4 regions of the Agrobacterium sp. 5Ca50 genome follow, and region 4 is predicted to be linked to each of the others. Evidence: riboswitches for the same ligand, from Rfam matches in the RefSeq annotation. Region 4 holds a riboswitch; each other region holds the start of a gene.
What was found. Region 4 has a riboswitch for cobalamin ahead of ACZ5FM_RS03100 (CbtB domain-containing protein). Riboswitches for the same ligand answer to the same signal wherever they lie in the genome.

Region 1 (7,217 bases), 850 kb from region 4:
AACAGGCAAACATCGGCCAGATGGTCAGCGTGCCGGCGATGTTCATGATTGGCGAACGGGATACCGGCCTCAGCATTCCCGGCATGGATCAGATCATTTCCGCCATGCCCTCTCAGGTGCCGGGTCTGCGCGGCAGCCATGTGCTTGGTGGTGCCGGTCACTGGCTGCAACAGGAAAGGCCCGAAGAGGTATCGGGCCTGTTATTGGACTTTCTCAACACACTGGAAAACTGAGGTTTTTCACGCTCCCGACGTCATCCACCTTGCTTATGGCGTCTGCCTGACGCCATCATCGTCAGGCAGCGGCCTGTCGTCCTGTTGTTTTTCAGCGGCCTTCAATTCGCTGACGATAACACCGGCGACGATAAACAATGCGCCCAGCAGCGCCAGCGGCGGCAGCCGGTCGCCAGCCATGCGGCCAATAATGCCGCCCCACACCGGTTCCCCGGCATAGATGATGGCGGCGCGAGAGGCCGACACGGTTTTCTGCGCCCAGTTCATGGTGAACTGGATCAGCGCGCTGGCCACCGCCAGTCCGAGGGCCGCCGTCAGCCATACCCATGAAAAGTCGGGAATGCCTTCGCCAAACAGCGGCATGGCAAGGAAGGAAAGGGCGCTTGCCACAAAACACTGCACCACGGAAATACGGCCGCTATCCACCACCATCGCAAAACGGCTCATCAGCAGTATCTCGACGGCAATGGCAAAGGCACTCAGCAAGGTGGCAATTTCACCAGCCCCAAGCCCGACATGCAGCGCATCCGGCCCGGCAATCATCACCAACCCGGCAAAGGCCAGCGCCACGCCAACAAGCGTGGTGGTTTTCGGCGGCCGTTTCAACACCAGCCATTGCAGCAGCGGCACCAGCGGCACGTAAAGCGCCGTCAAAAAGGCCGATGTGCTGCTGTTGACCGTCTGCAAACCAAAGGTCTGCAGGGAAAACACGATGAATATCGACGTGCCGATAACCGCACCGCCACGCAGTTCAGTCAGGGTCAGATGCCGCATGCGCTTGCGGAAAATGACCAGACAAATGGCAGCAGCCCCGAGAAACCGCAGTCCGACAAAAAACAACGGCCCGGTATGGCTCATGGCAGTGTGAATGATCAGGAAGGTCGCGCCCCAGACCACGGTAATGGCAATCAGCGCCAGTTCCTGGCGGGAAAAAACCAGCTTGTATTTCGAAAGTGTGTGCATAATAATACGCAATATGAGCAATATAATGCACAGTCAAGATGACCCATCCGATGTTCTCGCCCATGTGGCCGCCAATCTTCGCCGTTACCGTGCTGATGCGGGCATGAGCCAGGAAGCCTTGGCCCAGGCCTCCGGCCTCAGCCGTCGCATGATCAGCAATCTCGAAAGTGGCGATACCAATATCAGCCTCAGCAAGCTGGCCTCGCTGTCGCGTGCGCTGGGTGTCGGTTTTGCGGCCATGGTGGCAAATCCCGCCGCCAGCACCACCAAGGTCGAGGAAATTGCCTGGCGCGGCGCAACGCGCAAAAGTTTTGCCGTGCTGTTGGGCACGGCGCCAGCCCGCAGCCTTGCCGAATTGTGGTCGTGGTCGATCGATGTTGGCGATACCTATCAGGCAGAGCCGGACCCGGTTGGCTGGTATGAAATGATATCCGTGTCGGCCGGTCGCCTGCGCATCAACAAACAGGATGGTTCCGTGGTGGTCAAAGCCGGGGACTTCACCATTTTCGACAGCGCCCAGCCATATTCCTATGAAAATATCGGCGATGAGGTGCTGCATTTTACCCGCGTGGTGGTTTGCTAAACGCAAGCCCAAACACCCCAATTCCTGCCTTCCGCATATATCGAGCATGATCATGAGCACCACAAAGACCTTCACGCCATCAGGTTATTCGCACGTCCAGCCGGGACATGTTGCCAGTGTCGTCACCTGTCTGGAAATGACCGAAAATCCGCAAGCGGCAGAACCGTCCTTTGTCGGTGACATCCGCCTGGACCGTATGGAAAAGCCAGATCTGGAGGCGTATCGCACGCTTTACCGAAAGATCGGTGCAGAATGGCTGTGGTTTTCGCGCCTCATCATCAGCGATGAAAAACTGGCCTCGATCATTGGCCATGAGGATGTGGAGCTCTACGTGCTGCGCGATGGCCAGCAGGATATCGGCCTGATGGAACTTGATTTCCGTGAGCCGAATGAATGTGAGCTGGTGTTTCTGGGCCTGACCGAGGAAGTAACCGGCAAGGGGCTTGGCCGCGCGCTGATGAATGCGACGCTGAAACGTGCCTGGCAGAGAGACATCAAACGCCTGCACCTGCACACCTGCACGCTGGACCATCCCTCGGCACTCGGCTTTTACCTGCGCTCCGGTTTCCGGCCCTATGCTTTTCAGGTGGAAACGCAGGCCGATCCGCGCCTGACTGGCCACCTGCCACTGACGGCCGCACCGCATGTACCGCTGATCCAGCCGCAACAGAAAGAAGCCTAACACCAGTCACCCAACCTTGCCCTTGTCACACGCTTGCCAGGGGCAGGGGCTTGCTGTGCATTCACCACCCAATGCCCTTGCCATTATAATCGATCACGTTATGTAATAACGTAACTTATGTTATCTGTCGGTCCATCCACTGCCCGTACCAAAGCGCGGCTTGGTAACATTGACAGTGATATCTGAACGTGTAGCTTGTCTGGGTCATGGTTCTTCCACCTCTGGGTGGAAGCTAAGAGGGAATTCGGTGCAAAACCGAAGCTGTCCCGCAACTGTAAGCGGTTAGCCGTTTGTCCAACATGTCACTGGCAGAAATGCCGGGAAGACGGACAACGGCATTGACCCGCAAGCCAGGAGACCTGCCTGACGAGATACGATTCCGTGGTCGGGGTGTGCCACAGGAATGAGTGTGTGCGCGGCCTTCCTGCCAGACATGCCTTCATTTTTGCTGCCTCCTGTATTTGAGATTTTGGCAGTGAATGAAGACGTAAAACACCTGAAAACCCCACCCATGCGCCCGTCACGGCGCGCCATTCTTCTCATTGCAAAGTCTGCCTTTGCCGCATCTCCACATCTGGAAATGCAGCGCCTTGCCGAAAAACTGGCTGACCATATTGCGCTGTCACGCCCCGGAGACATCGTGCAATTTGCCTTTACGGAGCAGGGCACGCCCTCGCTGCGCGACGGGCTGTTTTCCCTGCTGGAACAGCAGCTTGACCATATCACCATTCTGCCGCTGGTTCTGCCGGTCGAGCCGAGTTTCCGCAACTGGTTGGTCAAGTCGCTGAAGCGCTGGCGTGCGTCAGCCACCCAGCCATGGCCGGAAATTTCCATCACCGGCGATATTGCCTCTGCGGGCCTGATGCTGCCGCTGATGAGCGAGCTTCTGGAACAGGCGCAGGCGCTGGAAACCACGTCCGGCAAGGCGGTCGCGCAGGAAGGGTCGCTGGTGCCAGCACAGAAATACCGCGTTCTCGTCTGTTCCGGCGGTGCCTGTAACAGCGCAGGCGCCGAGACAATCTGGAACCACCTTCGCAACCAGCAGGAACGTTTGAAACTGCGCGTCACCGGTGCTGGCACCATGACGGCCAAATCCAGCTGCCTTGGCCCGTGCAATCTGGCGCCGGTGCTGCAGGTGTTTCCCGATGGCACCTATTACGGCGGCGTTACCGAACAGGCGGTCGATGACATCATTGCAGGCCATCTGCTCGGCAGCCCTGAACTTGGCAACCATGTGGTCGAAACCCACGCCTACCATCCCACAGGCCGCAAGCAGCGGCTGCGTATTCCCCAAAACTGATCCGAGGAGATAAAATGTCACCCAAATTCCTGTCGCGTCTTGGCGCGACCTGGCTTGCCACCGCCGTCATGTCCACGGCGGCTGCCGGTTTTGCCGCAGAGCCGCTACGCGTTGGCGCAACCTACATCACCTCGGGCACCGATCCGGCCAAGGGTTCCAACGGTTGGGCCCTGACCAGCCACGGCGTTGGCGAAAACCTGTTTACCGTTGACCGTGATGGCAAGCTGGTGCCGGAACTGGCTGACAAGGCAGAGCGCAATGATGAGCTGACCTGGACAATCACCCTGCAGCCGGGCCGCGCCTTTTCAGACGGTTCGCCCGTCACCGCCAAGGCTCTGGCCGCCGGATTTGACAATACATTCGCCAACAACAAGGCGGCGCTTGCCACCGGTGGCAAGCTGAGTTTTGCCGCGGTCGATGACCTGACACTCAAGGTCACGACGGAAAAGCCGGTTCCCTACATTCAGGCACTGTTTGCCGAATGGCCACTGGTCGCCTACACACCGGCACCCAATGGCGAGGCGCTGTTTACCGGCCCTTACAGCATTGCCGATTTCAAGACAGATGCATCGATCACCCTTGCACCCAACGCCCATTTTGTCGGTGCAGACAACCGTTCTCCGGTTGAGTTCCGCAAGTTTGGTGACGCGCAAAGCATGACACTGGCGCTGGAATCCGGCGAACTTGATCTGGCCTTCGGCCTGCCGTCAGAAGTCGTCAGCCGCCTGAAAACCAACCCGGACCTCACCATCAAGTCTTTCCCGGTCGGGTATCAATATCTGGCATTCCTCAACACCACCCGTCCGCTGCTGGCAGATGTCAAACTGCGCCAGGCGCTTGATCTGGCCTTTGATCGCACGGAACTGGCAGCCGCCATCAATGGCGGTGAACCGGCAACCGCCGCTTACGCCGCCTATTTTCCCTTTGCCGGAAAAAATCCCCGCGTGACAGATCTGGTTAAGGCAGCGGCGCTGCTGGAGGAGGCGGGCTGGACCAAGGGTTCCAACGGCACCCGTGAAAAGGACGGCAAGCCGCTGCGCCTGCTGGCCATTACCTATCCGCAGCGTCCTGACCTCGTAACCATGCTGCCGGTCGTTAAGGCGCAGCTGGCAAGGGTCGGCGTGGAGCTTGATACGCAGGTGGTCGAAAGCATCCAGCAGGTTGCTTCGGCAGGCGATTTCGATATTGCGCTCTGGGCACAACACACTGCACCAAGCGGTGACCCGGCCTTCTTCCTCAACTCGATGCTGCGCACCGGCGCCTCGCTCAATTACGCCAAATATGCCTCGCCGGAATTTGACGCCATTCTCGACCGCTTCGCGTCGGAAGGTGAGCCGGATGCCCGCGTCAGCATTGCACTGGATGCGCAGGACAAGCTGTTCGAGGACGTTCCGGCCTCGTTCCTTGTCTCGCCGGTCTGGTATGTCGGTGTGTCCAAGCGGCTGGAAAACTATCAGCCCTGGGGTTCGGACTACCACGTCCTGCGCGCCGATATTGGCGAAGCGAAATAGACATGAACCTGATCTGGCCCTGCATCAGATCAGCCATCGGGCTGGCGGCGATTTCCTTCGCCGCCTTCGCGATTATTTCGACAATGCCGTCTGACCCCGTGGCCATTGCCGTGCATGTCTGGAACCTGCCGGCAACAGAGGCAACATTCGCTGCCTTGCGGGCGGAATGGGGGCTGGATCAGCCAATTCCGCTGCGTTACCTGCACTGGCTGCAAGGGTTCGTAGTCGGCGACTGGGGCCGGTCCTTCCGCACCGGCGAGGCGGTGTTTGCTGAGTTTGCCGCGCGCCTGCCGGTCTCGCTGTTCATGGGCCTGTCGGGACTTTTTCTCGCCATGCTGCTGGCCGTGCCGCTTGGCTTTTTTGCTGCGCTCAAACCCGGCGGCATCGTCGACAGGTTCAGCCGCAGCCTGTCTGTGTTCGTGCAGGCCGTTCCGGCCTTCTGGGCGGGGTTGGTGCTGTTATGGGTGCTGGGCGTGCAGTTGAAGTGGATCAGACCCTTCGCCAATGACACGGCATCGATCGTCCTGCCAATTGTGTTGATTGCGCTGCATTCGGTAGCCGTACTGGCGCGGGTCTACCGCCATGATCTCAGGCAAACCGCAACCCTGCCATTTTACGTCACCGCTTTGGCCAAGGGTCTGTCACCCCGCCAGGCGCTGTGGCGCCACGGCCACCACAGCGCGCTTTACGCGCTGCTGTCGGCCGCTCGCTCCGAGGCCGGTTGGGTCATTGGCTCCACCGCAACCATGGAAATCCTGTTCGGCCTGCCGGGCATCAGCCAGTTTCTCGTGCAAAGCATTGCCGCCCGTGACCAGATGGTGTTGCAGGCCTATGTCGTGGTCATTGCGCTGTGGATGCTGCTGATGAATGCGACCGCACGCCTTGCCATGGAATATCTCGATCCGCGAGCCCGCCTATGATCCGTTATCTGTTGCTGGCGCTGATCGCTTTGTTTTTCGTCACCGGCGGCCTCTGGCAACCGCATGATCCGGATGCCGTCAATATTCTGGCCCGCCATGCCGGTGCCAGCAGCCAGCATATTCTCGGCACCGACCATCTGGGGCGGGATCTGTTTTCGCGCATTCTGGCCGGTGGCTGGAGAACCGGCTGCGTCATCTTTGCCGTGGCCTCCATCGGTTTTGTTGTCGGCAGCATAATTGGCACCACCGCCGCCATTCTGGGCGGCTGGCGTGAAAGCATCCTGCTGCGCGCCTGCGAATTTTTCATCATGGTACCCACGCTCATCGTGGCGCTGACGGCCGCCGCGCTGTTTGGCCTGTCACCGCTCAGTGCCGGCGTGGCATTGGGGCTGGCAGGCATTGGCCCGCATTCGCTGCTGGCCCATTCGCTCAGCAAACGGGTGCTGGGCCAGCCCTTCATTCTGGCGGCACGAAGCCTGGGCGTGTCACCGGCCAGAATGATAACCCGCCACCTGCTGCCCAACACCTTGCCGCTGATGTTGACCTATGTCGGCAATCAGGCCGGCCTTGCCATCGTTGCCTATGCGGCGCTGGCCTTTATCGGCCTTGGCGCAGACCCATCAAAACCCGACTGGGGCTCCATGCTGTTTGAATATCGCGTCTTCATCTTCGACCATCCGATGTTGATGATCTGGCCGGGCATTGCCATTGCCATCACGGTCTCGGTGTTGAACTGGACCTTCGATAATTCCGAAATGGATCAGAAACGCCGCCGCCATATCTGATGCCAGCACAGGTTTTCGCGTGTAATTTTTTCCACAATGCAACTCGTTCAGTTTCGTGTCAGCCATCTGGGGCATCGCTGTTGTCACAAACAGGTCAGCCTCAGGGAACACGCCCATGCGCAGTTACTCAACCGTCCAGAAACTTCTCCACTGGAGTGTTGCAGCCCTCGTTGCCTTTAACCTGCTGTTGCCGGATGGCATGAATGCCTGGCACCGTTTGGTCAAACACGGACAGGTGCC
Region 2 (7,217 bases), 570 kb from region 4:
ACGCCATTTCGAAATGGCGTAACGAACATGTGCCGCCAACCGCGCTTGGTCCGTCCGGTGAGGTGATACCGGCGAACATCCTTTCCAAGGCGCCATCGGCCGAACTGCGTCCAAACCAGACTGACCAGGATTCACTGCCACCATATCCGGTGCTGGATGATATCCTAGAATGCCTGGTGGAGCAGGAAATGTCGGTGGATGACATTGTGGCGCGCGGCCATGACGTCACGACCGTACACCGCATCGAGCATCTGCTTTATCTTGCGGAATACAAGCGCCGCCAGTCTGCGCCGGGTGTGAAGATTACCAAGAAGAACTTCGGGCGTGATCGCCGTTACCCGATCACCAACCGGTTCAGAGATCGGTAGAGATAAGAGCGGCGCGGATCAAACCGCGCCGTTTTTGTATGCTGTGTTGCCGTGTATGGCTGCAACACGACTCTCGTCGTCTCTATGCTTGTCACAGAGATCCAGCGGAGCGCGTCGGCGCGACATCATTCCCGTCCCTAAATCACCTGACCGACATCGATGCGGTTGCCATCCGGGTCTTCAAAAACAAAGGCGCGCAGGCCGTAATCCTTGTCCTGCAGACCCTTGATGATGCGCAGGCCATGTTGTTTGCACAGCGTATGCAGGGCATCGACGTCACTCACCATCATGTGAGCAACGTTGAAGGGGGCTGCCTTGTGTGACGGCTGCAGGATCAGATGCAGCTCGGCATTGCCCTGTTTCAGGATCATGAAACCGACGGGATTGCCGTTTTCAAAGACCTTGGTGAAGCCGAGAACACCGACATAGAAGTCATGGGCCTTTTGAATGTCCTTGACGGGAAGCATGGCGGCAATCCGGCCAATACGGATGCCTTGATCGGCGATGGAATTCATCGCAGAACCTCGAACCTGGGAGAAACGGGGCAGGGTAAACGGACGGTGCCGAAACGCTGCTGTTCTCCTTATTTGAATTTGCAGGACGGTGCCTGCGGCACTAGGATCATTATGTGAAGGTGTCGGGCGAGGCAAATGAAATGTCCGCTCAATCCTGTTGATGAGCAATCCCGGGAGGATGCGTGCGCAGTTCCATCGAAATCTACAACATCCGCACCCGTCAGATGCGTGTGGTCTGGCAGACCGAGGCGCTGTTTGAGGCGCCCAACTGGTCGCCGGATGGTCAATATCTGCTGCTCAATGCCGATGGGCTGATCTATCGCTTGTCGCTTTCGGGTGATCCGACACCGCTCAAGGTGGACACCGGTTTTGCGACCCTGTGCAATAACGACCATGGCATTTCGCCTGACGGTTCGCTTTATGCCATTTCCGACAAGGTGGAGTTTGGCAAGAGCGCAATCTACCTGCTGCCGTCGTCCGGCGGCACGCCAAGGCTGATGACGCACAATTTGCCATCCTATTGGCATGGCTGGTCACCGGATGGAAAATCATTCACTTACTGCGGCATTCGTGATCAGGTTTTTGATATATATTCCATGGACATAGAGAGCGAAGTTGAATCACGTCTTACGCATGGTGAGGGCCGTAATGACGGGCCGGATTACTCCGCCGATGGCCAGTGGATCTATTTCAATTCCAGCCGCACCGGGCTGATGCAGATATGGCGTGTGAATACTGATGGCTCATCCGTCGAGCGCGTAACCGACAGTAATTTTGGAGACTGGTTTCCACATCCGTCGCCATCAGGCGACAAGGTGGTGTTCGTGTCCTACGACGCCGATGTCTTTGACCATCCCCGTGACCTCGATGTGCGGGTGCGGTTGATGGATACCGATGGCGGCAATGTCGAGACGCTGTTTGAACTGTTTGGCGGGCAGGGCACCATGAACTCGCCCAACTGGTCTCCTGATGGCGATGAGTTCGCCTATGTCAGGTATTTCCCGGCGACCTGACGCCACATGCACGCGTGCTTGCATTTGCGCGATGTAGCGGACATAAGCACTGCCGTCAGGTGCCTGCACGACGTGCGGGAGAATCGGGAATCCGGTGCAAGACCGGAGCGTGCCCAACGCTGTAAGGCGGACATCTGCTGCACCAATCGCCACTGGATGTTCCGGGAAGGCGGCAGCGGAAGGACGATGCCAAGCCAGAAGACCGGCCCGACATCATAGACCAGCCCGTATGGACGGCGGGATGGTTGTTTGCCTGGTGGGTTCTGCGGGATCTGCCGGCGATAGGCATTGTTGGGGATTAACGATGCAGGACGATCCGTTTTCTGAAGCCCGCCACGCGGCCGGGGCTTTTTCCTGTGATGACAAGGCAGCCGTTTACCGGGCCATTGAGACGCGCCGTGATGTGCGCAATGAGTTTGAAAGCCATCCATTGCCGGATGATCTGGTGCAGCGGCTGCTGGCTGCCGCTCACGCCGCGCCCTCGGTCGGTTTCATGCAGCCGTGGAACTTCACACTGATCAGGGATCAGACGGTGCGTGATGCCGCCTGGCAGGCTTTCGCCCGTGCCAGTGAGGAGGCGGCGCTGCTGTTCGAAGATGACAGGCAGAGCCTTTATCGTAGCCTCAAGCTCGAGGGCATTCGAACCGCGCCCCTCAGCATCTGCGTGACCTGCGATCCGACCCGTGGTGGCACTGTTGTTCTGGGACGCACCCACAATCCACGTATGGATGTCTATTCCACGGTCTGCGCCATCCAAAACCTATGGCTTGCAGCCCGTGCCGAAGGGGTGGGCGTCGGTTGGGTCAGTATCTTCCATGATGCAGACATACGCCGCATTCTCGGCATACCCGACCATATCGAAATCGTTGCCTGGTTATGTCTGGGTTTTGTGACCGAACTCTACCGAGAGCCGGAACTGGCCGTGAAGGGCTGGGCCAAAAGACTGCCGCTGGAAGATCTGGTGTTCCACGATCGGTGGGGCCGTCGCTAAATCTATTGGCGCGTGTGAGGAAAGGCGTCGTGCATCACTGCTGCTGCGGTTGTGCACCTTGCAGAGCCGGATTGTGCAGATCGATCCGGCTGGTTTCCTCGGGCAGAAATTGTGGTCCGACGACCCGAACTTTGCTATCTTTGGGATCATAGTCGCGCTCGGCAGGAGCTGCGGCAACCGGTTGTTCTGCCTGCTTCTTTTCGCCATTCGGCGTCTTGATATCGGTAACGCCGGAATAGGGTTCTGCGGGTTTTGACTGGTTGGCCTCTTCCTGTTTTTTCATCTGGTCGAAATAAGACGCCATGTTGCAGCCGCAGGACGGCGAGCGGGTGTCTGCTGACGTGTTGCGATAGGCAAAGGCGGTCGGCAGATCCTTGTATGGTTTGCCGGTCTCGGCAGAAACCATGTCCGCACTCTCCTGACCTTGCAGGGAGTGGTAATAAAGCTCGGTCTCAGAACCGGGGCACATTTGCTCACAGGTCGCGGCCTGACGGCGAAAATCAAGCGGTGAGGCATTGGACGAAATCGGGAAGAACGCGCCGTCGCACGTGCGTACGCACAGGGTTCTAAGGCCGCCCTGCATTGGCGGTGTGAACACCGGCTGGCGGTTCGGGTCCACCTCGATCATGCCGGGTGGGGCAAATTCCTGGGTCTGATCATTCGGGCTAGCGGCCGCAGACTGCGGGCGCTCGTCAAAGCAGCCATTGGCATCAAGTGCTGCCATGACACGGTCGCGGTCAACGCCGCGATTACGTTGCTGCGCTATCATCTGGTCGCGGCTGACAAGCAGTTCGTCACGCTCCGCCTCGGCGTCATAAAGCGCATCTTCAATCTGGTCGCACAGCTGGGCATTTTCACCACCGTAAACGACAATGCTGCCGCTCGAGCAGCCATAGGCCCTCAGATCATTGCGGATTTTGCGGATGATGATGTTCTGGCGGGTCAAGGCGCTGGCAAAATGGCGCACTTCGGCAGTGTTGCCAATAATCTGGGCCGGTGCGCGCAATTCCTGACGCAGGTCATCACACACCGAGGCGGCAAAGGACACGGCAGGAAAGCTACCGATCAATACCGGCAAAAACAGCATTGTAAAATTGCGCAGTTTCAAAGCTGTCACCTGTATGTTCCGCTTCCGATGTGGTTGCGTTTTCGGCTTCGCGTCTGCGGACATCCAAACAAAAAGGATGGAAAAAGATATGCCGCAAGCGCCTCATTCATCAGATTGTTATCATATAAATGAGGCAGTTGCGGCAATCGGCAATTCAAAACTGCGTTAACGCAGCTTTAGGGCACCATTACGGATGCGAGGCTTCCACGACAGCCAGGGCTGCCATGTTGACCACGCCGCGCGATGTCACGGTTGGCGACAGAATATGTGCGGGCAGGGCGGTGCCGAGCAGGATCGGGCCAACATGCAGCGCATCCGTCATGGTGCGGACCAGACCGAGCGAAATATTCGCCGCGTCAAGGTTCGGGAACACCAGCAGGTTTGCTTCGCCAGACAACGTGCTGTCAGGCATCGCACGCTTGCGCAGGCTTTCCGTCAGGGCAGAACCACCCTGCATTTCGCCGTCGACTTCGAGATCTGGTGCGGTGTCACGAACGATCTGCAAGGCGTCACGCATCTTGCGGGCGCTTTCCGAATCACGCGAACCGAAGTTGGAGTGGCTGATCAGCGCGGCCTTTGGCGTAATACCAAAGCGGCGGATTTCCTGAGCGGCCAGAATGGTGCTTTCAGCAACTTCTTCTGCGGTTGGATTGTAGGTCACAAACGTATCGGTGAAGAAGGTTGCGCCACGCTGCGAGATGATCAGGCTGAGGCCCGAGAATGCACGCACGTCCTTTTTCTTGCCAATGATCTGGTTGACGTCACGCAGGTGACGGTCAAAACGGCCTTCAAGACCGCAGATCAGCGCGTCTGCTTCACCACGCTTGACCGACAGCGCACCAATAACGGTGGTGTTGGTACGAACGATGGTGCGGGCAGCTTCCGGGTTGATACCCATGCGTCCAACCAGCGCGAAGTAATCATCGACATATTCGCGGTAACGTGGATCGTCTTCCGGATTGACCACGGCAAAGTCCGCATGTGGACGAATGCGCAGACCGAAACGCTTGAGGCGGGATTCGATGATCTGTGGACGACCAATCAGGATCGGTACGCCGGTGCCTTCTTCCAGCAGAACCTGGGCTGCACGCAGCACGCGCTCGTCTTCACCTTCCGAGAAGATGATGCGCTTCTTCTCAGCCGATTTCGCAGCGGCAAAGATTGGCTTCATCACAAAGCCGGAGCGCCAGACGAAACGGTTCAACTGGTCTAGATAGGCGTCGAAATCGGTGATCGGACGCGATGCAACGCCGCTGGCTGCCGCCGCACGGGCAACGGCCGGTGCAATGCGCAGGATAAGGCGCGGGTCGAATGGCGATGGAATGAGGTAGGTCGGTCCAAACAGCGGCGTGTCACCGGAATAGGCTTTCGCAGCCACTTCCGAGATTTCTTCACGCGCCAGTTCGGCAATTGCCTTGACGGCCGCCATCTTCATTTCTTCGTTGATAGTGGTTGCACCACAATCCAGCGCGCCGCGGAAAATGTATGGGAAGCAGAGAACGTTGTTCACCTGGTTCGGGAAGTCGGAACGGCCGGTGCAGATCATCGCATCAGGACGGGCTGCACGCGCAACTTCCGGCATGATTTCCGGGTTCGGGTTGGCAAGCGCCAGAATAAGCGGCTTTTCAGCCATCTGTACGAGAAGTTCAGGCTTCAGGACGCCAGCCGCCGACAGGCCGAGGAAGACATCTGCGCCATCGATGGATTCGGCCAGAACGCGCTTGTCGCTCTTCTGGGCGTAGATTTCTTTCCACTCGTCCATCAGGGTATTGCGGCCGTCATAAACGAGGCCTTCAATGTCGTGAACCCAGATGTTTTCCTTCTTGGCGCCCAGCGACACAAGCAGGTTAAGGCAGGCAAGAGCTGCCGCACCGGCGCCTGACGTGACGATCTTGACATTGCCAAGCGACTTGCCGGCCAGTTCCAGACCGTTCATCACGGCGGCAGCCACGATGATCGCGGTGCCATGCTGGTCGTCATGGAAGACAGGAATGTTCATCTTTTCGCGCAGTTGGCGCTCTACTTCGAAACATTCAGGCGCCTTGATGTCTTCAAGGTTGATGCCGCCAAAGGTCGGCTCCAGCGCCGAGATGGTCGAGACCATGTCGTTGATGCCGGGCGCGTCAATTTCGATGTCGAAAACGTCGATGCCGGCGAATTTCTTGAACAGGACGGCTTTACCTTCCATCACTGGCTTGGAGGCCAGCGGACCGATATTGCCGAGGCCAAGAACAGCCGTGCCGTTGGAGATAACCGCCACCAGATTGGCGCGTGCCGTATATTCGGCGGCTGTTTCCGGGTTTTCGTGAATGGCAAGGCAAGGTGCCGCAACACCCGGCGAATAGGCCAGTGCCAGGTCGCGCTGGTTGCCGAGCGGCTTGGTCGGTTGAATTTCAAGTTTGCCGGGGCGCGGATAGCGGTGGAAAAACAGCGCCTGTTCGTCCAGGTCAGCACTTGCTGGTTTTGGTTGAGTTTTGTTTTTATCCTGCGAATTCATTCCTGCACCGCTTTTTTCAAATGTTTTCGTTGGGCTTCTGAATACATCAATCAGCCCCATGGTACAGCCGTTATTTGATTGATTCGTGTCAAAATGAGTGTGGGTGAAGAGGGTTTTGCGGCAGAAAATAGTCCTTTGTCATGATGCTGAAACACGACTCTGGTTCTGGAGTATGTAGTTTGATTGCCAAGACAGGGGGATGAATTCCGTGGCCCGGCAAATGGAAACCAGACATTTCAGAACCTTATTTATCTCGGACGTGCACCTTGGCTCCAAGGCTGCCAAAACCGACTACCTCCTAGATTTCTTGCGTCATCATGATGCTGACACAATTATTCTGGTGGGAGACATCATTGACGGCTGGCGTTTGCGCCGCAACTGGTACTGGCCGCAAGGCTGCAATGATGTTGTACAGAAACTGCTGCGCAAGGCGCGCAAGGGTGCCCGTATCATCTATATTCCCGGCAACCATGATGAGTTCCTCAGAGAGTTTCCCGGGTCGCACTTCGGCGGTATCGAAGTCGCCGAACGCATGGTGCATGAAGCGGCAGACGGCAAGAAATACCTGATCATCCACGGCGATGAGTTTGACGTGGTCGTGCGCAATGCCCGTCTGCTCGCTTACCTCGGTGACTGGGCCTATGACGCAGCAATTGCCATCAATGTGATATTGGCAGCCGTTCGTCGCCGTATCGGCCTGCCATACTGGTCGTTCTCGGCCTGGG
Region 3 (7,217 bases), 270 kb from region 4:
CCGTCAATGTACCGACCTCACGGGCAGATGGCGCTTCGTGTTCCACCTCGGTGATCTCAGGTTCTACGTCGGTAACCTCAGGCGCTTCCGGTGCGTCAGCCTCTGACGTGGCTGTGATTTCTTCTTCTGCCGGTGTCAGCTCGTCAGTGAGCGAGATGGGCGCTTCAACAGCGATCTCTTCAGAAACGTCCGAGACATCAGCAACCGGGCTTTCCAGCTCAACCTCTTGCACGGGTGACAGAGGCTCGGACACCGGCGCAGGTTCCAATTCGTCCTTGGGCGTCAACTGGCGCGCAATTTCACGGAATGCAGCCTGTTCGCCGGGGCTCAAGCCATCGCGCCCACGGGAACGATGTTCTTCCAGCTGAATGATCTTGTCCGAGAAACGTCGATTTGGGGTTTCGCTGATCCGAAGCACAGGAACTTCTTCGTGCGGCGGCTGCAAAGCGGCAGGCTTTCCGCGTTCTGCTTCGCTCTGCTCCTCCGCGACGATAACCGGCTCGTCGGTCAGTTCGGCTTCCGGCTCATGGTCTTCGACCTCGGCGACTGGCGCCTCGTCTGCCTGTGGCTCTTCCTGAGGCAGAATAGTCTCGGCCTCTGGCAGCGTCGTGTCGACCACGTCTACCAAAGGAGCGATATCGGTTTCGGCAAGTGTCAGGCCGATAGCATGCGGGTCTTCAACGGCATCGGCCAATCTCACGATGCCGAAACCGCGAAAACCGTCAAACTCGCGGGTGCGCGTATAGGTCGGCAGGGCTGCCAGATCGATCGGCACAACAAGTGATGTGCCTTCGACCGGCCAGAAAATCGTTTTGCCGGACCATGTGTCACGTTTGCTGAGCAGTTCGGTAATCTTGCCGTCCTTGTCGAGGTTCAGCAGGCTCGAAACATCCGCAAAGGACATGCCCTCGACAGCGGCAGAGCGCGGTCCGACCGCTTCGGCAAATTCGTGCGAGATCGAACTGAAGCAACCATTCGCATCGATTTTCCAGACAAACCGCGAAGCCCGGGCCGATGGGTTGAATATGAATGTGCCCGCCGCCGCAGATGGTGCGTCGTCAGCCTGTTCAATTTCTTCGGCCACAGCTTCTGTTTCTAAAACAGTTTCTACAGCTACATCCGCGACGGTAACTGGTTCGATGTCGTCAAAAACAGGAAAGTCGAGGTCCTTGGAGCGCTCATCATAATTTTCGGTAACAGAGCGCTGTACTTCTTCCTCTGCAACATCAATGTTTTCCTCAGCCTCAGCCTCAGCCTCAGCCTCAGCCTCAGCCTCAGCCTCAGCCTCAGCCCGTTCAGGCGCTTCAACGTCAGAGAAGATCAGCGACGCCTGCGCATCAAGTGCTTCCGACGCATCAAACTCTTCGTCCTGCTGCGGCAGATCTTCAATGGTGGCGATATCGTTGATCAGTGTCTCGAATTTGTTTTCAGCTGGTTCAATAACCTGTTCTGTCACCTCTACAGCTGCCACGGGCGCTGCCAGAGCGACATCGTCTTGCTCACTGCCGTCGAAAACCGGGTCGAGTGTCCCGATTGCAGTTTCCACCACAAACAACAGGTTCATGATCGGTGTCTGGCTAAGCTGGCCGGTCGCAGCTGGCAAATAACCCTTGCCGGTTGGAATAGGGCGCTTAACCAGATGCCCGGCTTGATGCTGGGTCATTGTTGTCAGCGTTTTTACGGTATTAGGCGTGATGCCGAGATTGCGAAAATTATCCGACGCAGCAAGGATCAGCCCACTCTCATCCAGCACCGCCAAATGAATGTCGGGATCGCTGAAACCTTCGATCATGCGATTTGCACAGTCCTGCGCCGACGGTTGTTGCACATCAACGGGCGATGCAAAAAGAATGGCCTGGGTATTGTTATCGACCTCGATCAGTTCGACGATTGCCTTCACCGGAAAGGTTCTGAAACCCGCGGCAATACGCGCGGTAAAAAACTGGGAATCGCCAACGGCGGATAGCTTGCTCGCCGCCATCGAAATCTGTCGGAAGGTGATATCCTGCGGCTTCGGGCCATGATCCACAAAATCATAGATTGAAGGCGTGCCGAACAGCGAGGCGCCGCGACCGTTTGCCCACAGGACATGTTCGAGATCGACAGAAAACAACACGAGGGCTTCGCCCCGGCCAAAACGGTCACGCACACGCTCATGAACAGCTATATCTATGAAAGGATATTGAACGGCGGGCATCTCGAAACCTATTCTGGTACTGCTGACCCCAGCATGTTTCTGTCGCTTTTCCTCATGAAAAGCCAAGCATTAATGCGTACAGGGCATGTTAACAGAATATTAAATAACTTCCCAGCGCGCGGCGGTCCATAATCACCAGCAGGGAATTGGCAAACAGAGTTAATTGCCAGAAGTTTGGTTGTTGGTGGGCCTGCGGTCAATGATCGGCATTTGCTATTCCACGTCTTTTTTTGTAAAAAGTTCAAAGGGTCTTGCAAAAACGGAAAACACCCCGTATGTGACCCCCATAGCGGCCTTGCGGCCGGTCGTGTGCGGTTGTAGCTCAGTTGGTTAGAGCGCAGGTTTGTGGCACCTGAGGTCGGTGGTTCAACTCCACTCAACCGTACCATTTTTCCACATAAATTCAGACAGTTGTAAGACGCTAGGGATGTAAAAAGCCCCGGTTGCCCTGTCTGCTATGGTTTCTCACCATGTGACCGCTTTCTGGAGTTTTCGCAAATTTGCGTCCGGTGCGCCCGGTTTGTGTGTTCAGATCGAAATCACCGGCTTTGAAACGCGACTTGTGGCGCACTACGCCTAAAGCAGCACATTGATTCGCTTAAACGCGATTTTATCTCAACATTCTAACTGCATCTGTTTGTCGTTCAGGCAATCACTTTGGCGAGACTGAAAATGCGACAGATGAGGTCAAGCCACAGCAGAATGTCGCAAATCAGAACATCCTGATGTGTGAGAAGCCCAGTATTTTCATACAGTTTTTACGCACGGTCCCACAGCAAAGCATCATTCATTGCCTCGATATAGCGAGTGGTGCAGCATGGGGGAAAGGCCCGCAATGCAGGCCGACAAACGTTCCGTCACACGCTCTCCATCAAACGAATGCATTCTGTTGTGAGGAAAGCAGTTTTCGGGCTTGTGGTTGATTGACGAATCGCGCGCAATAACTACTATATGTAGCGTTCTAGGTTCTTCCGGTCGCAAGACATGGAAGCTAAGATGGGAATATGGTGAGCCAGCGTAGTCAGGCGATGCCATAGCTGCCCCCGCAACTGTAAGCGGATAGCGTCTACTTAATTCCGTCACTGAAGCATGTGTGCTTTGGGAAGACTGGGTATGATGCCGTGACCCGCGAGCCAGGAGACCTGCCTCGAACAAGACAATCCACGGGCGGGGTGTCCGAAGGGTGCGTGTTATCCCAGGCATAGCTTGGCATGCGCACATTTGACCCCTGCCAAAGCTTCGGGGTGAAAGCATGCTGTATGAAATACGTGTTCCGTTCGTCATGACGCGCGCGCGGTATTTAATCTGATGTGATTTCAGACCCCCGAGAATTTTAAGAACCAACGGTTTTGTCGTCAAGACGTAACCGAATGCATCCGCTTGCCCAATTTTATCGACCAACGAGGAACGTCATGAATATCACCGTCTACAGCAAACCTGCATGCGTACAGTGCACGGCCACGACACGCGCTCTCGAGCGACAGGGTATTGCGTACAATGTCATCGATGTTTCCGTTGATGATCAGGCGCTGATGCATGTGCAGAATCTCGGTTACCGTCAGGTGCCGGTTGTTGTGGCGGGTGACACCCATTGGGCCGGTTTCAGGCCGGATATGATCAGCACGCTGTCGTGACGGACGATCGGCATGGGGCTGATAGTCTATTATTCATCGACATCGGAAAACACCCGCCGTTTTGTTGAAAAGCTGGGGTTTCGGGCGCTGCGCCTACCAGTTGCGGCAGATCAGGTCCCGCCGCTGGTGACAGAACCCTATGTGCTCGTCGTGCCGACCTATGGTGGTGGCGGCGCAAAAGGTGCGGTGCCGAAACCGGTTATCCAGTTTTTGAACTCTACGGAAAATCGAAGCTTAATTCGCGGTGTTATCGCCGCTGGAAACACCAATTTCGGCGAGGCCTACTGCCTTGCCGGTGACATCATATCCCACAAATGCGACGTGCCCTTTCTCTACAAATTCGAGCTGTTGGGTACCGGGGAAGATGTTGCGAAAGCCAAACATGGATTGGAACGATTTTGGACGTCACAACACTCGAGCGCCCACTAAAGGCGGGTGAAACGGCGCTGGATTATCACGCGCTGAACGCGATGCTGAACCTCTATGATGAGGATGGCAAAATCCAGCTCGACAAGGACAAGCTGGCGGCACGGCAATATTTTCTGCAACACGTCAACCAGAACACGGTCTTTTTCCATAACCTGCGGGAAAAGCTCGATTATCTGGTCCTGGAAGGCTATTACGAACAGGAGGTTCTGGACCAGTATTCCTTCAATTTCGTGCGTGATCTTTTCGACGAAGCCTATGCGCGTAAATTCCGCTTCCCGACCTTCCTGGGTGCGTTCAAATATTACACCAGCTACACGCTGAAAACCTTTGACGGCAAGCGTTACCTTGAGCGCTACGAAGATCGTATCTGCATGGTGGCGCTGACGCTGGCGCGCGGTAATGAGCAGCTGGCCCGCGACCTGATGAATGAGGTGATTTCCGGTCGTTTCCAGCCGGCAACGCCGACATTTCTCAATGCCGGTAAAAAGCAACGCGGCGAGCTGGTGTCTTGCTTCCTGTTGCGCATCGAAGACAACATGGAAAGCATTGGCCGCTCCATCAATTCCGCCCTGCAATTGTCCAAGCGTGGCGGCGGTGTCGCCCTGTCCCTGACCAACGTCCGCGAAATGGGCGCACCGATCAAGAACATCGAAAACCAGTCATCCGGGGTCATTCCGGTGATGAAACTGCTGGAAGACGCATTTTCCTATGCCAATCAGCTCGGCGCACGCCAGGGGGCAGGGGCGGTTTATCTGCATGCGCACCACCCTGACATCATGCGGTTTCTCGACACCAAGCGCGAAAATGCCGATGAAAAAATCCGCATCAAGACCCTGTCGCTCGGCGTGGTCATTCCCGACATCACCTTTGAGCTGGCAAAGAACAACGAGGATATGTACCTCTTCTCGCCTTATGACGTGGAGCGGGTTTACGGTGTGCCGTTTACCGAGATTTCGGTGACTGAAAAATACCGCGAAATGGTTGCCGACAGCCGCATTCGCAAGAAGAAGATCAAGGCGCGCGAGTTCTTCCAGATCATTGCAGAAATCCAGTTCGAGAGCGGTTATCCATACATCATGTTCGAGGATACGGTGAACCGGGAAAACCCTGTTGCCGGTCGTATCACCATGAGCAATCTGTGCTCCGAAATCCTGCAGGTCAGCGACGCAAGTGTCTTTAATGATGACCTTTCCTACAGCCATATGGGCAAGGATATTTCCTGCAATCTCGGTTCTTTGAATATTGCTGCCGCGATGGACTCTGCAGATTTTGGCGCCACCATCGAGACTGCAATTCGCGCTTTGACCGCCGTTTCGCAGATGAGCCATATCTTATCCGTGCCATCGGTCGCAAAGGGCAATGAGGAAAGCCACGCGATTGGTCTCGGCCAGATGAACTTGCACGGTTATCTCGCCCGCGAGCGCATTTATTATGGTTCACCAGAAGGCGTCGATTTTACCAATATCTATTTCTACACTGTGGCTTACCACGCAGTCCGCGCATCGAACCGGCTGGCTACGGAACTTGGTGAAAGCTTCAAGGGCTTTGAAAACTCCAAATATGCGTCCGGCGAATATTTCGACAAATACACACAGCGCGAATGGACGCCTGCGACTGAGAGGGTTCAGGAACTGTTTGAAAAGGCCGGTATTCACATTCCGACCCAGGACGACTGGCAGGAATTGAAAGAAGCGGTCATGACATCTGGACTCTATAACCAGAACCTGCAGGCCGTGCCGCCAACCGGCTCGATCTCCTACATCAACCACTCGACGTCATCGATCCATCCGATTGTCTCGAAAATCGAGATCCGCAAGGAAGGCAAGATTGGCCGCGTCTATTATCCCGCAGCCTATCTGACCAATGACAATCTTGAATATTATCAGGATGCCTATGAGATCGGTCCTGAAAAGATCATCGATACCTATGCCGCGGCCACGCAACATGTCGATCAGGGACTGTCGCTGACACTGTTCTTCCGCGACACCGCCACCACCCGCGATATCAATCGCGCCCAGATCTATGCGTGGAAGCAGGGCATCAAGACCATTTATTACATTCGGTTGCGCCAGATGGCGCTGGAAGGCACGCAGGTTCAGGGCTGCGTTTCCTGTACGCTGTAAATTTGAGGGACAAGCAACATGAACATGCAAATCAAGACGGCCAGCCGTCTGCGTGCAATCAACTGGAACCGCATCGAGGACGACAAGGATCTGGAAGTCTGGAACCGTTTGACCGGCAATTTCTGGCTGCCGGAAAAGGTGCCGCTCTCCAATGATATCCCATCCTGGGCAACATTGACCTCGCAGGAACAGCAGCTCACCATCCGTGTGTTTACCGGACTTACACTGCTCGACACCATTCAGAACGGTGTCGGTGCGGTAAAGCTAATGGCAGATGCCACCACGCCGCATGAAGAGGCAGTGCTGTCCAACGTTTCCTTTATGGAGGCGGTGCATGCGCGCTCCTATTCTTCTATCTTCTCGACGCTGTGCCTGACACCTGATGTTGATGATGCCTATCGCTGGTCGGAAGAAAACGAGTTCCTGCAGCGCAAATCGACATTGATCATGGAGCAATATGCCTCCGATGACCCTCTCAAGAAGAAGGTCGCCAGCGTCTTCCTGGAAAGCTTCCTGTTCTATTCCGGCTTTTACCTTCCTATGTATTGGTCCAGCCGCGCCAAGCTGACCAACACGGCTGACTTGATCCGCCTTATCATTCGCGACGAAGCCGTTCACGGTTATTACATCGGCTACAAGTTCCAGCGGGCGCTGGTTCGTCTCAGCGATACCACGAAACAGGAGATCAAGGACTTTGCCTTTGATTTGCTGCTTGAGCTTTATGACAACGAGGCGAAATACACAGAGGAACTCTATGATGGTGTTGGCCTCAGCGAAGACGTCAAGAAATTCCTGCACTACAACGGCAACAAGGCGCTGATGAATCTGGGATAT
Region 4 (7,217 bases):
GAATGATCGTCCTTCAGCAACCAGGCACTGACCAGATTGACGCCAAGTCCCAGCACAGCAACGAGAATGGCCTGGTTGAAATCAATCTCGACCGGCGCCACCAGGCGGACCACACTTTCCCAGGCAATCAGCAGCGCCACCAGCGCCAGGATGACCGCACTGGCAAATCCTGCGAGATCACCGAACTTGCCGGTGCCGAAGGAGTACCGGGGGTCGCGGGCATATTTGCGGGCAAACATGTAAGCCAGTGCCGAAATCAGCATTGCGCCGGCATGAGTGGACATGTGCCAGCCATCGGCTGTGAGCGCCATCGATCCGTAAATCGTACCGGCGGCAATTTCCGCTACCATCATTACACTTGTCAGCGCGATTACCATCCACACACGGCGCTCGTTCCGCTCGTGGTCGCGGCCCAGAAACACGTGCTCATGTCGTGCATTGTCCGCAAAGTTTCCATCAACAGCCATGGCCGTTACCTTTCGCTCATCGAATATAGGTTTTGAGGACCTGCGCCAGTTCATCGGCGGCCTTTTCACGCTCAGCATGGCTTTCCGCATGCACAACATGTTCATGCAGATGGTCGTGCATGATCTCGCCCGTCAGTCCGGACAGTGCGCCGCGCACTGAGGCCAACAGTTGCAAGATTTCGCCGCAGGGCTTCTCTGCCTCCAACCCACGCTCGACCGCCTCCATCTGCCCCTTGAGACGACGAACACGAGCCAGCAGCTTTTCCTTGTCACGAACGGTGTGAGACATGAGGTGCTCCTAGATATAATATAGGGGGGTATACTATAACTCTGTGAAACTAAAAAGGCGCACTTCGAAGTGCAGAACCATGCCGACGCAGCCCTCGCGAATGTTTCGGCTCGTAGATGTTGGTCATCACGGTTCCCGAAGGAAGAATCACAATGACGACCATTTCAAATATGGAAAGTTATTATCCGATGCGTTCGAGAATACGGGACGCGAAAAGCGAAGACAGCTTCTCGCCGGTTACATCGGGAGCAACATTCACACCAGACGAGGAAAAATCCGGTTCGCGTGGCCGCGAGGATGCCGCAAGCAGCGTCAATAGCTACGCGTCTCTCGCATCTTCCCTTTGGGACATCGAACAACTCCAGTCTGAAGCCACCACCATGTCAGGCGATGCAGTTGATACATCATCCAGTGATCGTCTTTTGGCCGAATTGCAGGAATGGTCACAATTGACGCCGGGCGAAATGATCCGCGCCAAACTACTGGAACAACTGGGTCTTTCCGAAGAAGAATTTGCCGCTCTGCCAGCAGACGAACGTCTGGCCATTGAGGAAAAGATCAAAGCGGCAATCAAGCAATCGCTTGATGTCGATAATACCCAATCCGGCAACAGCGATGCTGAACAGTCGCTCGAGGTGGACGCTGTTTGACATTGAAATATCCCGCGAAAAACCTTAGGTCTTCTAGAGCTATAGGTTTGAGGAGCGGGACATGCTTTCCATCGGTGATCTTTCCAAGCGAACGGGAGTCAAGGTTCCGACCATCCGTTATTATGAACAGATGGGGCTGATTGAGGCGGCAGAGCGATCCGAAGGCAATCAGCGCCGGTATGAAAAGGCCGATCTGGAACGGCTGGCCTTTATTCGTCATGCACGCGATCTCGGTCTCAACATTGATGCCATCCGTGAGTTGATCCGCCTCAGCCACCATCGGCAACAGCCCTGTGAGGGTGCTGACAGGATCGCAGCTGATCATCTCGTCGCCGTGCGCGAGAAAATTGCCAAGCTGAAAAAACTGGAGCAGGAACTGGAGCGGATCGTCTCGCATTGCGACGGACATTCCATAGAAGATTGCTATGTCATTCGGGCGCTTTCGGACCATAAGCTGTGCGAAAGTGAGCATTAATTTCAGTCGGCCTTACTGAAACGAAACATCTGCAAAAATCCCGATTGACAATCTTGTGATTCAGGAGCATCTAGTCGCCCATGATCAACAATCGCGCACCAATCTCCTGCACGTATTTTTGGGCCTACCTGTAAAGGGCGGCTCGACAGATCATAATGTCAACAAGCCGCCGTCAGGCGGCTTTGTTGTTTTTCAAACGTCCTGATGGCACCTCAAAAAACCCGAAGGACCGAAAAATGACCGAAGACAGTGCCATTACCCTTCCACGCCCCGCCGTTGTAACCATTCGTGGCGCACGCAAGGCTGACCTGCCACAGCTCAACGAAATGATCGCTTTGCTTGCCAAACATCACGGCGACGCATCGGTGATGACGCCGGAAAAGCTGGAACTCGACCTGTTCAGCCCTATTCCGTGGATTACCGCACTTGTTGCCGAAGCTGGCGACGAGTTGATCGGCTACGCCATTCTCGTTCCGCTCTACAGAGCGCAGGAAGCGCGGCGCGGCATGGAACTGCACCACCTCTACGTCCGTGACGGTCATCGCGGTCACGGTACTGGCCAGCATCTGGTATCGCGTGCACGCGATGTCGCCAAGCGTTGCGGCTGCGACTACCTTTCCGTCAGCGCCGCCACCGGTAATGTTGCTGCACATCGTTTCTACGAAAACATGGACTTCACACCGCGTCCGGTCACCGGCATGCGCTACATGCAGGCTATTGCGTAACGTTGGATTGCTGTCAGCAAGGACAAAGACAATGACCCGTATTGCAATTGCATTGACGCCCGAGTTCGCCGATTGGGAAAGCGCCCTGTTCAGTGCGGTGGCGCGCAGCTATCTGGGTGCCGAGATCATCATTGCGTCACCGGATGGTTCGCCCGTAACGTCAATGGGTGGCCTGAAAGTCATGCCCGATGTGGCCTATGGTGCACTTGATCCGGCCTTGATCGATGCACTGATTGTTCCCGGTGGCCTGAGTTGGGAGCGTGGCAGCGCGCCGGACTTCACGGAAATGGTGCAGCGGTTCCGGCGGGAGGGACGTGTGGTCGCCGGCATTTGCGCGGCCGCCAGCATGCTGGCCGGCACCGGCATTTTGAATGACGTTGCCCATACTGGCAACTCACTTGCCTCACACCGCGCCTATCCAGCCTATTCGGGTGCCGATTATTATCGCGACCAGCCCCAGGCGGTGCGCGACCAAGGCGTTATCACGGCAGCGGGAACCGCGCCGGTCAGTTTTACCACCGAGATCCTCAAGGCGCTTGACCTGTGGGGACCGGAAGCAGAATCAGAAATCAAGGCGTTTGCTGCCGAGCACCGCTGAGATAACTCAGCTGGCAACATCGCGGTCGAGAACCCGGCAAACACGCTGTGGACCCGACGCGATATCGTTACCCAATGCGCGACGAATATCCCGACTGTTCAGATGAAGGCTTTTATCCGCCGCCAGATTTTGTCGCTTGATCTTGTCGAGGGCGGCGGCTTCAAACGCAGCCTGATGCTCGGCAAAACAGGCAAGGCAGGCCTCGCTATCCGGTGATGCACCAAGCAATGCCTTGAAAGCAAGGCGGTGCACGGCGCAAGGCCCGCCATGCCCGGTAACAGAAAAGCGCAGCGCATCAAGCGCCACGCTCCATTCGGCAGAACCGGTGTTCACTTGGCCGCTTCAAAGCGCTTGAGGAGCGTGCCGCTCAAGGCACCTAGCAACACCCAGAAAACAAAGCTGGTGAGTGTGGCAAGGATGATGAAACGACGCTCCAGTGGCAGTGGTGCCAAAGCATGTTCGCCTTCCGGCGGCAACGGCGCACCAATGACATGCGGCGCAGCGATCAGCACGATGGCGAGAACCGCAGCCCATGGCTCACGACGGAAAGCCAAAAGCGCTAAACCACCTGCTGTTGCTACCGCAGTGCCAATCCACCAGGCCTGACGCGCGGCCAGTTCACCAGCCGGGCTTCCCGGCAATTCAGGCGGCAGACCGACCATCGGTGCCAGAGCCACGGCCGCAAAGCCGCCAAGCCCCCAGAACAGACCTTCACGCCAGCCAATATTGCTGCCCCGCAGTGAGATGAGGCCGGTCAGAACCAGTGCATAACCGATTGCCGTCAGAATATTGGCAGCAGCCGTGTAGGCATTCCGCTCAAAACCATCCGCCGGTCCCCAGGCTTCTTCGTCATGAGCGTGGCCAGCAGACGCAGCCGCTTCACCGGTTGCCGGTGCTGCGTCATGATTATGCCCGGCCTCACCGCCAGCCGATTCGAATGTCTCGGCATGCAGGATCAACGGTGTGGTGCCGACATATTGCATGAGGCTGACGGCAAGTCCGCAGATCAGCCCCACCAAAACGGATGTAAAAACGATATTACGAAAAGACGACATGCCGCTCTCCCTCAGTGGCAGGGAAAGGCGTTGACATGGCGCGTATCATGCGCGGCATTATGCACGGCCTCGATATGCGAAAAGCCGACAAAACCGATGATGAACAGGCCGCAGAACACGGCCAGAAGCGACTGGACTGCGCTGGCAGATTTGACAGATACCGCCTGCGTGGCGGCGTTGTTTTGGACAGACATGGTGAACCCTCTCGCTCAATGCATACGCAGTCTCAAAAACGGAACCGGCAGCGTATGCAATGGACACGCGGATCCGCAATCGACATCCGTCACCACGGGGAAGCACACGAAGAAAGAGGAAACCGCCGAAGCATTTCCGCAAAACCGCGCAAATTCCGGACACCCCGCCGGCATGGACACTCTCGCGATGGCAGGTCTCCTGGCTCACGGGTCGTAACCTGAAAACACCTTCCCGGTCTGTCTGTTTTTTCGCATCGATAGTGCAAAATCACTATGATTTCATATCGATGCGCCAGACCAGTGGCTCTTTGTTTTCAGGCTCTCCGTTCACAGTTGCGGGGGCAGCCACGAATGAGGACAATTCCCTATCGTGTTCCCTTTTCATCCCGCCGGAAAACCCGGCAAGGAACCATCACATCTTTGTTATCCGGCGCGGCACGGTTTGAGTCAATGGGCGACGTTTCAATCGGGCAATCAGTGTCGCTGCGTGACAAGGTGATTGTACCGTTAGAGCTGAAAATGCGGAAATCTAATCAAAGTTTTAACTAAAATTTGCCAGTGAATAGTTATAGACATTAACCAAGTTTGACAGGTGGAGTTATGGGGTTTGATCGCATTTTCAGCACGGAAGCCGCGGCTATCCTGTCTGCATTCAGCCGATCGCAGGCCATCATATCTTTTACACCCGACGGCATGGTGCTCGACGCCAACGAAAATTTCTGCGCGACGCTCGGTTACCGACTCGATGAGATCAAAGGCCGTCATCACAGAATGTTCATGCGCGCAGAAGACGCTGCCGCAGCAGACTACACGACGTTCTGGAAGGGCCTCGCTTCCGGCCAGTATGAGCAACGCCAGTTCCGCCGCCTGACGAAGAGCGGTGAAGAAATCTGGATCCAGGCCAGCTATAACCCGATTATCCGCGGCGGCAAGGTAGTCAAGGTGGTGAAGATCGCCACCGACATTACTGCCGCCAAGCAGGAGAGCGTGGAAAGCAAGGGCAAGATTTCCGCGCTGTCGCGCGCACAGGCCGTCATCGAGTTCAAGCCGGATGGCACGATCCTGACCGCCAATGAAAACTTCTGCTCGGCGCTGGGTTACAGCCTCCAAGAGATCAAGGGACGCCACCACAAGATGTTCTGTGAGGCCGACTATGTTGCCTCCAATGAATATGCCGGGTTCTGGCCACGTCTGGCTGCCGGTGAATTTTATGCCGACGAGTTCAAGCGCATTACCAAGGATGGCAGTGCCATCTTCATTCAGGCGACCTACAACCCAATCCTCAATGATGAAGGCAAGGTCATCAAGGTTGTGAAGTTTGCCACCGACGTCTCTGGTCGCGTACGGGCACTTCAGGAAGTGGGCGCTGGTCTCGAACGTCTGGCGGAATGCAATATTCGTCTGACAATCGACGACCCCTTCGTTCCTGAATTCGACCACCTGCGACACGACTTCAACCAGTCGCTGGCAAAGTTCCAGGAAACCCTTGAGCAGGTGCTGACCGAAACGGCCATGCTGTCCAGTAAAAGCGGCGAGATGCGCGCCAGTGCGAGTGGCATTGCCACCCGCTCCGAGCAGCAGGCGGCTGCTCTCGAGGAAACTTCCGCAGCCCTTGAGCAGATTACCGAAACGGTTCGCGAATCCACGGGCCGCACAGCCGAGGCCCGCAAGCTGGTTCAGGACGCGCGCATTGCAGCTGTCGATTCCGTGCAGGTAGTTGATGCAACGGTTGATGCCATGGCGCGCATTGAAACCGCATCACGCGAGATTTCCAAGATCATTGGCGTCATCGATGAAATCGCCTTCCAGACCAATTTGCTTGCCCTCAACGCCGGTGTTGAGGCTGCCCGCGCCGGTGAAGCAGGCAAAGGTTTTGCGGTCGTCGCGCAGGAGGTGCGTGAGCTTGCCCAGCGTTCAGCCTCCGCCGCCAAGGAAATATCCGGCCTGATCAAGAACTCGACCAATGAGGTCAATGAAGGCGTCAGACTGGTTGGCAAGACAGGTGATGCACTCAAGAACATTCAGGGCTTTGTGCAAAGCATCGAAAGCAATGTCGAGGCCATCGCGATTGGCTCCTCTGAACAATCCACGAAGCTGTCAGAGATCAATTCGGCAATCGGCTCACTCGATCAGATGACCCAGCAGAATGCAGCGATGGTCAGCAGCATGAGCGCCATTTCCGAAGCATTGGCCGAAGGTGCAGGTGAACTTGAACATCTCGTCAAGCGCTTCAAGCTTAACCGCCGCAAATGGCAGCGTGAGCCGGGCTCGGATGCGTCCAAGCTTGGACCCGAAGATCGCGGTTACGGGAAAAACACCATCTACCAGCCAAAGTCCGCCACCAAGGGACTGGCCAAGGCGTCGTAACAACAAAGGCAAGGATTGCTCCTTGCCTTTGTTCATCCGTCCGTACATCATTGATATTGCGGAATTTTGGACTGCCCGTTTCTCACGAGACGGGCAGTCGTTTTTGGTATCAACTCACACAGCTTTGCCGATACCAAAAAGAAGAGGCGTGGAAGCAGACAGCTGTTCGCGTGTTGCGGGGCGACCGAATAGGAAGCCTTGAACTTCGTCGCATCCTTCCGACAAAAGCACCTGCAACTGTTCGCGAGTCTCGACACCTTCAGCCAGCACCGCCACATCGAGGCTTTTGCCGAGTGCAACAATCGCCCGGACGAAAGCCTTGGACTGTCGGCTTTCCAGTTCATGTACGAAGCTCTTGTCGAGCTTGATCTTGTCGAACGGGAAGGAACGCAGTGTT

Region 1: linked by a shared signal. The riboswitch ahead of ACZ5FM_RS07230 ((2Fe-2S) ferredoxin domain-containing protein) and the one ahead of ACZ5FM_RS03100 (CbtB domain-containing protein) in region 4 are both predicted to bind cobalamin.
Region 2: linked by a shared signal. The riboswitch ahead of bluB (5,6-dimethylbenzimidazole synthase) and the one ahead of ACZ5FM_RS03100 (CbtB domain-containing protein) in region 4 are both predicted to bind cobalamin.
Region 3: linked by a shared signal. The riboswitch ahead of nrdH (glutaredoxin-like protein NrdH) and the one ahead of ACZ5FM_RS03100 (CbtB domain-containing protein) in region 4 are both predicted to bind cobalamin.

What each region holds. Positions count from the first base shown of each region.
Region 1 is NZ_AP026438.1:1,490,933-1,498,149, forward strand. It holds gene ACZ5FM_RS07210 (alpha/beta fold hydrolase) at 1-233, shown strand, start outside; gene ACZ5FM_RS07215 (DMT family transporter) at 267-1,196, opposite strand; gene ACZ5FM_RS07220 (helix-turn-helix domain-containing protein) at 1,222-1,779, shown strand; gene ACZ5FM_RS07225 (GNAT family N-acetyltransferase) at 1,832-2,461, shown strand; cobalamin riboswitch at 2,651-2,842, shown strand; gene ACZ5FM_RS07230 ((2Fe-2S) ferredoxin domain-containing protein) at 2,937-3,761, shown strand; gene ACZ5FM_RS07235 (ABC transporter substrate-binding protein) at 3,776-5,272, shown strand; gene ACZ5FM_RS07240 (ABC transporter permease) at 5,275-6,192, shown strand; gene ACZ5FM_RS07245 (ABC transporter permease) at 6,189-6,977, shown strand; gene ACZ5FM_RS07250 (cytochrome b) at 7,093-7,217, shown strand, end outside.
Region 2 is NZ_AP026438.1:1,214,302-1,221,518, forward strand. It holds gene ACZ5FM_RS05780 (NAD+ synthase) at 1-368, shown strand, start outside; gene ACZ5FM_RS05785 (glyoxalase superfamily protein) at 506-883, opposite strand; gene ACZ5FM_RS05790 (TolB family protein) at 1,066-1,896, shown strand; cobalamin riboswitch at 1,937-2,121, shown strand; gene bluB (5,6-dimethylbenzimidazole synthase) at 2,201-2,887, shown strand; gene ACZ5FM_RS05800 (DUF2865 domain-containing protein) at 2,922-4,004, opposite strand; gene ACZ5FM_RS05805 (NADP-dependent malic enzyme) at 4,183-6,492, opposite strand; gene ACZ5FM_RS05810 (UDP-2,3-diacylglucosamine diphosphatase) at 6,692-7,217, shown strand, end outside.
Region 3 is NZ_AP026438.1:379,756-386,972, forward strand. It holds gene ACZ5FM_RS01805 (ATP-binding protein) at 1-2,197, opposite strand, end outside; tRNA gene ACZ5FM_RS01810 (tRNA-His) at 2,509-2,585, shown strand; cobalamin riboswitch at 3,144-3,361, shown strand; gene nrdH (glutaredoxin-like protein NrdH) at 3,610-3,831, shown strand; gene nrdI (class Ib ribonucleoside-diphosphate reductase assembly flavoprotein NrdI) at 3,844-4,260, shown strand; gene nrdE (class 1b ribonucleoside-diphosphate reductase subunit alpha) at 4,230-6,383, shown strand; gene nrdF (class 1b ribonucleoside-diphosphate reductase subunit beta) at 6,402-7,217, shown strand, end outside.
Region 4 is NZ_AP026438.1:645,560-652,776, reverse strand. It holds gene dmeF (CDF family Co(II)/Ni(II) efflux transporter DmeF) at 1-467, opposite strand, end outside; gene dmeR (Ni(II)/Co(II)-sensing transcriptional repressor DmeR) at 484-756, opposite strand; gene ACZ5FM_RS03130 (hypothetical protein) at 909-1,406, shown strand; gene ACZ5FM_RS03125 (MerR family transcriptional regulator) at 1,468-1,881, shown strand; gene ACZ5FM_RS03120 (GNAT family N-acetyltransferase) at 2,118-2,606, shown strand; gene ACZ5FM_RS03115 (type 1 glutamine amidotransferase family protein) at 2,638-3,204, shown strand; gene ACZ5FM_RS03110 (hypothetical protein) at 3,211-3,537, opposite strand; gene ACZ5FM_RS03105 (CbtA family protein) at 3,534-4,259, opposite strand; gene ACZ5FM_RS03100 (CbtB domain-containing protein) at 4,271-4,453, opposite strand; cobalamin riboswitch at 4,626-4,882, opposite strand; gene ACZ5FM_RS03095 (methyl-accepting chemotaxis protein) at 5,054-6,820, shown strand; gene ACZ5FM_RS03090 (bifunctional diguanylate cyclase/phosphodiesterase) at 6,935-7,217, opposite strand, start outside.